Linked DNA regions of Desulfosporosinus acidiphilus SJ4. The protein of the gene in region 1 interacts with the protein of each later gene in a pairwise test. Links are inferred from orthologs where the notes say so. Each region holds a gene or a part of one and is shown on either strand. Other genes may lie near its edges. The genes, in order: ileS, DESACI_RS13660 and DESACI_RS13185.

What was found.
Region 2: the proteins of ileS (region 1) and DESACI_RS13660 interact in binary tests that used the Escherichia coli proteins (3 or more experiments, as listed by UniProt). The link is inferred for Desulfosporosinus acidiphilus SJ4 from one-to-one orthologs.
Region 3: the proteins of ileS (region 1) and DESACI_RS13185 interact in binary tests that used the Escherichia coli proteins (3 or more experiments, as listed by UniProt). The link is inferred for Desulfosporosinus acidiphilus SJ4 from one-to-one orthologs.

The regions. Positions count from the first base shown.
Region 1 is NC_018068.1:444,133-447,939, forward strand. The notes cover bases 84-3,732. They hold ileS (isoleucine--tRNA ligase), read left to right. Parts: upstream 84-427; coding sequence 428-3,532; downstream 3,533-3,732. Other genes in these bases: DESACI_RS23375 (CDIF630_02480 family spore surface protein), read right to left, coding at 3,619-3,732. Also shown: more of DESACI_RS23375, read right to left, coding at 3,733-3,792. UniProt on the Escherichia coli protein: Catalyzes the attachment of isoleucine to tRNA(Ile). As IleRS can inadvertently accommodate and process structurally similar amino acids such as valine, to avoid such errors it has two additional distinct tRNA(Ile)-dependent editing activities.
Region 2 is NC_018068.1:3,003,523-3,006,639, reverse strand. What follows is about bases 38-2,996. They hold DESACI_RS13660 (HyaD/HybD family hydrogenase maturation endopeptidase), read left to right. Parts: upstream 38-1,256; coding sequence 1,257-1,736; downstream 1,737-2,996. Other genes in these bases: DESACI_RS13655 (M28 family metallopeptidase), read left to right, coding at 1,828-2,877; DESACI_RS13665 (DUF3231 family protein), read left to right, coding at 749-1,183; DESACI_RS13670 (GNAT family N-acetyltransferase), read left to right, coding at 38-410. In the rest of the region: more of DESACI_RS13670, read left to right, coding at 1-37.
Region 3 is NC_018068.1:2,902,487-2,905,567, forward strand. What follows is about bases 159-3,081. They hold DESACI_RS13185 (substrate-binding domain-containing protein), read right to left. Parts: upstream 2,137-3,081; coding sequence 1,180-2,136; downstream 159-1,179. Other genes in these bases: rbsK (ribokinase), read right to left, coding at 188-1,126; DESACI_RS13190 (ABC transporter permease), read right to left, coding at 2,190-3,081. UniProt on the Escherichia coli protein: Part of the ABC transporter complex RbsABC involved in ribose import. Binds ribose. Also serves as the primary chemoreceptor for chemotaxis.

The DNA.
Region 1 (3,807 bases):
GAGCTTATTGCCGCACTGCAACTTATTGCGTATACTCCTGCAGTGTGGATTGGCCGAGTGTTTCTTGAAAATTCGGTGTAAAGTTTAAGCAGTGACGGTTTTGGTTAAATTATGAGAAAACGACGATGAAAAGGACAGTAGTAATTGAATCTGGTTTTTAGAGACATAATCCCTGGCTGAAAGATTATGACGAAGATTCTTTATGAAGATCACCTTGGAGTTGGGTGGCTGAAAACAATTAAGCTGCTCCGTTTGACATGCGTTATATGTTTTAAGTGATTGACGGATTGTTTATTTGAGCAATCCATTAATAATAAGGGTGGTACCGCGAGATAATTCGTCCCTAAGTTGTAGACTTAGGGACTTTTGCTGTTACTGCCTCCTCTATTAAAGGTATTATTTTACTCATTGAGAAAGGAAGATGACCATGGCTGATTTTAAAATTTTATCGGACCAACCGGTAGCCCAAAAAGAAAGCGAAATAGCAGATTTTTGGGACGAACATGAGATTCTTGATAAAAGCATCCAAAACAGGGAAGGCAAGACACCTTTTGTCTTCTATGAAGGACCTCCCACAGCTAACGGTAAACCGGGAATCCATCACGTTATAGCCAGAACGCTTAAGGATTCGGTTTGCCGCTTAAAGTCTATGCAGGGTTACCAAGTCAAGCGGAAAGCCGGGTGGGATACCCATGGACTTCCTGTAGAAATCGAAGTTGAAAAGCAGCTTAAGCTTACCAACAAGCAGGACATTGAAGATTATGGTATCGCTGCATTTAATCAAAAGTGCCGGGAATCTGTGTTTAGTTATGAAAAACAATGGCGGGATATGACCAAACGTATGGGATATTCCATTGATTTGGATCATCCTTACGTGACATTGGATAATAACTATATTGAAAGTGTGTGGTGGATTCTCGACCAATTTTTCAAGCAAGGTTTAATTTATGAAGGACACAAAATTCTGCCCTATTGTTCACGCTGCGGTACAGGGTTGGCTTCCCATGAAGTCGCCCAGGGATATCAGGAGATAAAGACCAATACTGTCTATGTTAAATTTAAGAAAAAAGATGCCGAGGAATACTTTTTAGTTTGGACGACAACGCCCTGGACACTGCCTTCAAACGTAGCCCTTACGGTAAATCCTCAGGAAATCTACCTGAAGGTCCGACAAAATAATGAGGTCTATTATGTTTCTAAGACCTTGTCCGCCAAAGTGTTGGGTGAAGAGTTTGAAGTTTTGGCCGAAATCCCCGGCAAAGATCTCGAGTATGCAGAATATGAACAGTTGATGCCCTTTGTTAAATCGGATAAGAAGGCCTTTTTTGTTACCTTGGGCGATTATGTAACTACTGAAGATGGAACCGGAATAGTTCATACCGCCCCGGCTTTCGGCGAAGATGACTATAATACAGGGCGCAGGTATAATCTGCCGGTGCTTCAACCCGTCAATGAAACCGGAAAATTTGTGACCACACCCTGGGCAGGAAGCTTTGTTATGGATGCCGATTTGGAGATTATCAAGTGGCTGCACGGAGAAGGGAAATTATACAAAAAGGAAAAAGTAGAACACAATTATCCCCATTGTTGGAGATGCCATACTCCGCTGCTGTATTATGCAAAACCAAGCTGGTATATTGAAGTCACTAAATTTAAGGACAAATTAGTTGAAAATAACAACCGTGTGGAATGGTATCCCGATTATGTGGGAGAAAAAAGATTTGGTAACTGGCTGGAAAATGTCAATGATTGGGCGTTGTCCCGCAGCAGATACTGGGGAACACCGCTTAACATCTGGCGATGCGAATGCGGGCATACCACATCGATTGGCTCCCGCCAAGAGTTAAGAGAAAAATCTCTGGAGCCTCTGGATGAATCGGTTGAGTTGCATCGTCCTTTTGTTGACGGTATCCACTTAAAATGCGAAAAGTGCGGTTCAACCATGACACGTGTCACGGATGTAATCGATTGCTGGTTTGACAGCGGTTCGATGCCTTTTGCCCAGCAGCACTATCCTTTTGAAAACAGCGAGACCTTTGACCAGGTCTTCCCGGCTGATTTTATCTGTGAAGGGATTGACCAGACGAGGGGATGGTTTTATTCTTTGCTTGTAATCTCCACCTTTGTAAAAGGAGTTGCCCCCTACAAACGAGTATTAGTCAACGATCTGATCTTAGATAAGGACGGGCATAAAATGTCCAAGTCCAAAGGAAATACTGTTAATCCTTTCGAATTGTTCGATCAATATGGAGCCGATGCTCTGAGATGGTATTTACTTTATGTATCTCCGGCTTGGACTCCAACTAAATTTGATATCGAAGGGCTGAAGGAGGTGCAAAGTAAATTTTTCAGTACCCTCAGAAATGTTTATGCTTTCTTCTCCCTGTATGCCAACACGGATAAGCTTGATCCGCGAACCTTCTTTATTGAACACAAGGATCGCCCCGAGCTTGACCGATGGCTCTTATCGAAATACAACAGTCTCCTTCAAGAAGTTGAATCGGATCTCAATGTCTTTGATCTTACTAAGGCAGTCAGAAAAATCCAGGAGTTTGTCAACGAGGACCTCTCTAACTGGTATATCCGACGTTCACGCCGCCGTTTCTGGAGTACCGAGCTAACCGATGATAAGAAAGCTGTCTATAATACCACCTATGAAATCCTGGTGGGATTGTCTAAACTGGTGGCACCTTTTGCACCTTATATTTCAGAGGAGCTTTATAAACGGCTAACCGATGAACTGTCAGTTCACCTGGCAGATTATCCTGTTATTGAAGCGCAGCTGATAGATGTCGAGCTGGAAACGAGAATGGATTTGGTGAGAAAACTGGTAGGGCTGGGCAGGGCGGCCAGAGAACAAGTGAGAATCAAAGTGCGCCAGCCAATCCAACAGATTTTAATTGACGGCAAATATCAACAGCTGATCGACTACATGCTTCCCTTAATCAAAGAGGAGCTAAATGTTAAAGAAGTTGTGTTTGCTAAGGATTTAAATCAGTATATGAGCTTCAGTCTCAAGCCTAATTTCAAAGTAGCAGGCTCAATTTTCGGTTCGAAGATAAAATCCTTAAGCAAAGTATTAGCTGCCTTAGACGCTTCTGCAGTGGTGCCTAAGTTAGAAGCGGGGGAAACCATCTCCCTTGAGGTCGATGGAGAACTCATAGATCTGGTTAAGGATCATGTAATCACCTCGATTTCTGCCAAAGAAGGCTTCACAATGACTGTGGAGGACAACTTATTCGTAATCCTTGAAACGACGCTTACAAAAGAGCTAATTAATGAAGGTTATGCGAGGGAGTTTGTTTCCAAGGTTCAGCAGATGAGAAAGAACAATGGTTATGAGATGATGGATCGAATCACGATCGTTTACGAGGGTGATGAGGAAATAGCGGAAGCCGTCAAGTTGTTCGAAGACTATATTAAACAGGAAACTTTAGCAAATTCTATCGAGCGAACTCAGGATGCCGGCTTGGAGCAGCAAAACCTTAATGGTCATAAGACAGGCATGAAGCTGGAAAAAGTGTCTAATTGATAAATTGCCTATAAAAATAGGACTCCGTATCGCTTTGTTGAAAAGTGGTACGGAGTTTATTATTTTGGCTCATTATGGATGCCCGCTTAGGATAGAGAATTAGTATCCACCCATTCTTTGGCATTCTGTACAGATTCTTCGCTGGGTATAGGAACATTGGATTGAGGTTTTACACTTTCAATATGTCCCCGCCAGGCTGCCGTATCATGTCTTTCAATAGGATTAGCTGCGAATTTTTCCCTGGATTTATTTTCAGCCATGATAATACCCTCCTT
Region 2 (3,117 bases), 2.6 Mb from region 1 along the record:
TAACGCCTCAAGAGTATAATCGGCGGAGAAATAATCAACTGAAGGGAAAAGTGTATATTTCCTACTCCGATGAAGACATTGCTTACCAGAAAAAACTGTCCCAATTGTCCGGAGCAGATATCTATGGGGTGGATGTTGGAGATAGCCAAGGCTGTTTCGCTGTTGAAAGACTGAGTTCCGATAAGGTACTCATAAAAGAAATTTTACTTCCTGAGAACTGCATGACCGCCGCCCTTAAAGCGATAAGCACAGAAATTGAGGCAGATGACTATAGTTTGCGGACCCATCCGCATTTGGGAGCGCAATTGGAAGGCACCGTGCGTCCCTTCGGAATGGTTAGGATGGCTGGAGAAATCGAGGGGACTATTACTTCTAACAATTTTGGGTATTTGGGCTTAGCTTTTGACTAGAGATAGATAATAGTTTGGGGATTTTGTTCCGGTACCTTCAGTGGTATTGTGTTCAATCATAATAAACCTATGATGTTGAATTTTGGGAAAGTTTATACGAATTCTGCTTCAATGAACGAACTTTATAACGAATTTAAAATAGAAAAGTCGCCCTACAGCAAGGGCGACTTTTCATCTTTTTCATGTCAGTATAGTTCTAGAATACTTTTTTCTATTTCTTTTTCTATCTGTTTATCTTAAGTGATATCCTCTGTACTAATACTACAATACAGATGTTGATATCTTATCATAATCATCTTAAGAAGTTATTAAGATTCGACCGGTAAATGTTGCTCAGATTGCCAATAACAAGAATACTGCATCGCGCACAATTTTCTAAAATGATTTTTGTGGCCTTCAGCAAAATAACAAGTTCAAAAGAGATGGAGAAACATTTTAAGAAGGGTAGGGATGAAATCCAAAAAGTATTTGATTCCCTTCAAGAAGTCCTTGAAGAAGAAAACATTCCGATTTCTGCATCCAGTGATTATCAGATCTATGAAGTGAAATTCCCCCCTTTTTCCGACCGATTAATGCTGTTTTTTGTTAATATGTGTTTGGGACTTTTCTGCTTTAATATAGTATTACAGGCTTTGACCTCCAGTTTTAGGTCAGATATTGTCATGAAAGTAAACAAGATTATGAATGATGTGAGGCGATATTATGGACATGGTGTACTTTTAATGACTAAAGAAGGATGGTTAGAGAGACCTCCCCAATCAATGAATAAATAGTTTTAGTCTACCCCCTTAATTAACACTCATAACAGTTAAATAAACATTCACAGGAAACTAAGGAGGAAGTATTTTGACTGAGGCTGATTTTGAAGATCGAATAGAAATTGGAATACTCGGACTTGGAAATTCCATAAGGCAAGATGAAGGCTTCGGTATTCACCTTTTAGAACGACTTAGAAATAATCTTCCTCCGGAAATTGATCTTCTCGATGGTGGAACAGATGGATTAAGACTATTAGACTTCGTGGAAAAAACGAAACGTCTTATTGTTTTGGATGCGGTTGATGCGGGGAAAAAGCCTGGTGAATTGGTAGTTTGGCGTGGGGAAGAGGTTCCGAAATATACTGGCAATAAGCTTTCCGTGCATCAAATGAGCTTCGCTGAAGTTTTGTACTGGGCAGAATTTCAGGGCCATTCGCCGGATGAAATTGTAATCATCGGCGTTCAGCCGGAGAGTCTGGACTGGGGCACTGAATTAACGGATACATTACAGAGACGTATACCTGAAGCGGTTGATCAAGTTCAGGCATGCTTGAAAGAATGGATTTAATGATGTACGTTCAAAGGATTTTTGCTAAAACTTTAGCACGAACTTGCCGATATTCTTAGTAGCGGTAATTTTGGATGGAAGGAAGTTCGTGATGCCCACAAGAAGACGTTTTATTAAATGCTTAATTGCTTTAGGCGCAGGATTACTCCCTTGGTCAGGTTGGTCAGAAATGCTAAAGATCGTCAACCATCAAGCCGCACAAGCAGCTATTCTAACCAACGATTCATCTGCTAAAACTCTTGACTTGATCCATCCCAAAGATGTTTCTTATTTATACCACACTGCGGCGGACGATATCTCAGCCCTTACAGCGTCTGACTTCCAGGGTCGCCGAGCCGGAACTGTTGGTGAGGAAAAAGCTGCGGCCTACTTAATAGAACAAATGAAGGGTTTAGGCTTAGAACCTCTGGGGGATTTAATAAATAAGAACACCCGAAATTATTCAAATGCCTTCACGGTTTATCCGGTGATAGAGGAATTTTATAATGGCCGGTTAACATTTCGCCCGGGAAATTCCCAAGACTTGCGTACCCCCTGTGCCAATGTCATAGGGGGTATCATGGGAAAGAACAAAAGTGAATCGGTAATCTTATCCGCTCATTTTGATCATTTGGGCATTTTTCAAGGTCATCTTTATCCAGGGGCTAACGATAATGCCTCGGGAGTAGGGTGCATCCTTGATCTTGTGCGCCAGTTAGTGCAGGAAGGCGTTAAACCAAAATGCAACATAGTACTCGCTTTTTGGAGTGCAGAGGAGATGGGTTTCGTAGGGTCTTTTTCCTTTTTGCAAAATCCAACCTTTTCTCTTGGCGGACTCAAAGCAGTATTTAATGTTGACACCATTGGGAACGGTGCACTCAATGACTTTTCCGTATGGGCAAGCAGTGACAATGAGGCAGTTCAAGCGATACAATCAGCCGCTTCGGAGCATAATATCAGCATTCCCTTAGCCTCACATGAAGGTTACAACAGTGACCAAGTTTATTTCAATCTGGATCATCTCCCAGCAGTAACTTTGATGGCAAGGGATTGGCTTAACAAAAACCACACTCCTGATGATGTTCCTGATTTTGTGAACCCCGAGAAAGTCGCTCTAGCTAATAAAATCCTTTATAAGGCTGTAAAAAAAATTGCCTACTAAGCATAAAATCAAAATCGCAAATGGTAAATTGGCCATAGGATCAAAGACAATTCATTAAGTAACATTCTCAATCATTGATAGTAACCCATAAAGCTGCGTTAGAAACATAAATGTATTTGGCATATGCTGGATACATTTTTTTTGCGTGAAGCATTAGTTGTTAGAAAGAATTGGCCCCTAGCAAAGTTGAGGCTGCATAGTTCTTCAGGAAATGCTGAAACTAGTCTAGGAAACGGGTCT
Region 3 (3,081 bases), 2.5 Mb from region 1 along the record:
TGATCAAGACTAGATCGTTGTGCACCTCCATGCGTTAAGTAGCGATTTCTGATGTCTGCAAAGATATAAACTTTTACATCACATATAATGCCCCATCCAAACAAGGAGTAACTTAAAAGGCCCTCATCGGTATAAATGAGGACCTTCATTCATTCATTAATTAGTATGTCAGTCATAAGCAAATCAATTATAAGTCATCAACGAACTGCCTTTGGCTTAAAAAAGCATCAATTTCTAACCGTTCAGGAATTGATGTCTGGGCACCTTTTCTGGTAACGGTTAGAGCCGAGGCTGCTGAAGCAAAACGCAGCGCTTCTTGAACTGGCTTACCTTCAACCATAGCAGTTGCGTACGCACCAACAAAGGTATCACCCGCCGCAGTGGTATCGGTCACCGCAACTTTAAACGCCGGCAAATAGACCGTTGTTCCTTCCCTGTTCAAGTAAAATAATCCTTTGGCTCCCAAAGTTACAATGACTTCCCGGCATCCTTTGTCCACCAAAATCTTGGCAGCGGAATGAACTTCTTCTATAGTTCCCGTTTCTGCCCCGGATAAGACAGCTGCTTCCGTTTCATTGAGAATCAGCAGACCAACCCGGCTAAAAGCGTTCTCCGGCGGTGCGAATGCTGGAGCAGGATTGTAGATAATATATTTCCCTTTCGCCCCAAAATATTCCAAGGCATAAGCAACTGTAGAGTAAGGTATCTCATTCTGTAAAATGATGATATCAGGCTCCAGCAATTGCCTTTCCTCAACCTGGACATCCTGGGTTTCCACTTTTCCATTAGCGCCCGGAGAAATTATGATACTGTTTTCTCCAAGTTCATCTACGGTAATGAAGGCCAATCCTGTTCCTACATCTTGTTTAAGAAGAACACTTTCCGTTCCGACACGGGAAGATCTCAGGTTCTCCAGCAGAATTTCTCCGTAAGTGTCCGCACCCACGGCGCCAAACATTTCGACTCTTGCTCCTGCACGAGCGGCAGCAACAGCTTGATTTGCTCCTTTTCCGCCGGGAACATAGCTTGTCTCAAGAGCTTTAATAGTCTGACCCGGTAAAGGTGCTTTCTCAACCCTGTTGACTATGTCCATATTGAGGCTGCCTATGACCGCAATAGAACGCATAATCCTGCTTCACCTCCTCCGGCTAACATCCCTTTATCAAACGTGTACTTTTTCTAGAAGCCGCTGAATGAAGTTCCTTTTTCAACTAACATCAGAGGTGAGCTGACTGTCGCCGAAACAGAATTGCCCTTCACTAGTTTCACTGCGTTCTGTACGCCCAATACACCCTCTTGAATAGGCTGCTGTGCAATATCCGCATAGAAGAGTCCTTGTTGGACATCATTAACTGCTTCTTGCTCTCCATCAATACCCACAATAGCTATCCCTGTTTTATTGCTTTGTTGAATAGCTTTTAAGGCACCAAGAGCCATCTCATCATTTTGGGCAAAAACCCCTTTTACATCCGGATTTGCCTGAAGAATATTTTGCATAACGTTTAAGGCCTTGCTGCGGTCGAAATTAGCCGATTGTTTAGCGACAATTTGAATTCCTTTGGCTGTTGCCATTTCTTGATCAAATCCTTGTTCTCTGTCTCTTTCGGCAGAGGTACCAATGATTCCTTGCAGCTCAACGACTTTACCTTGACCATTCAAGGCTTTTATGATCTCATCAGCAGCCATTTTTCCGGCTTGAACGTTGTCAGAAGCAATAAAGCTGGATACTTTGCCGGAATTTACGCTGCGGTCCAAAGTGATGACAGGAATATTCGCCTTGTTGGCCGCAGCAACTGCAGTGGACAATCCTTGGCTGTCTGTCGGGTTGAGAATTATCGCACTGACTTTTTGTTGAATCAGATCTTGAACTTGGTTCAATTGAGTCGCTGCATCATTATTACCATTGTCGACAATAACTTTAATGTTTTCTTTAGCAGCTTCCTGTTTAACTCCATTTTCCATTGCTACAAAGAACGGATTGTTAGTTGTAGAGACAGCGAAACCGATGGTGGTATCGCTTGATTTTGATTGGGCAGCTGTCTTATCGCTTGAATTACTATTGGAAACAGTTCCACACCCAGATACCAGGCCTACAGTCAGAACACCTAGCCCCAAAATAGTTTTCCATTTTTTCATTGCCATTCTCCTCTTTATGTTTTATTTATTTGAAGAAGGAGGCCTGAGGCCTCTTACCTCCCATTAGATTTCTTGCGATCAAGCATGATAGCCGCAAGAATAATTAACCCTTTTACCGCATCCTGGTAAAAAGAATTAACGTTGAGAAGATTTAATCCGTTATCAATAATTCCTAGAATTAATGCTCCAATTAATGTCCCAACTAATGTCCCTTCTCCTCCTGCCAAACTGGTCCCGCCAAGTACGACGGCAGTAATGGCATCAAGTTCATAACCCACACCGGCAGTTGGTTCTGCGGAGCCTAAACGGGAGGCCAGAATGATTCCTGCCAGAGAGGCCAAAATACCGCTGACTACATAAACTCCGAGCAGATATCGCTTGACCGGAACACCAGCTAAGAAGGATACTCGCTCATTACCTCCAATAGCATAGATGCGCCTGCCTGAAATGCTTCTGTGCAATACAATCCAAGCAGCAATAAAAACTGCCGCCATAACCCAGACTGGAATCGGAATTTCAAGAAACGTTCCGGTACCAAATTTCGCAAACTCCTGTGGCAAATTGAAAATGGGCATTCCATTGGTATAAATTTCTGTCATTCCTCTAAACAGCGTCATCGTACCTAACGTAACAATAAATGGGGCCAAGCCTGCATATGCCACAAAGAGCCCATTGAGTGCGCCGGCCAAACCTCCGAAAGCTATAGCTACAATGACTGCCATCCAAGGACTTACATGCCCCATCATAAGTTGAGCAGCAATAGCCGCACTTAAAGCTAAGGTGGAACCGACCGACAGGTCAATCCCTCCGGTCAGGATAACAAACGTCATACCCACGGCGATCAAGGCATTAACTGAAATCTGTAAAGCAACATTACGCAGGTTTCCAAAGGTAAAAAACTTTGCAGTCGCGAAAGAAAGAATAAAAATTAAGATAACCAGACCA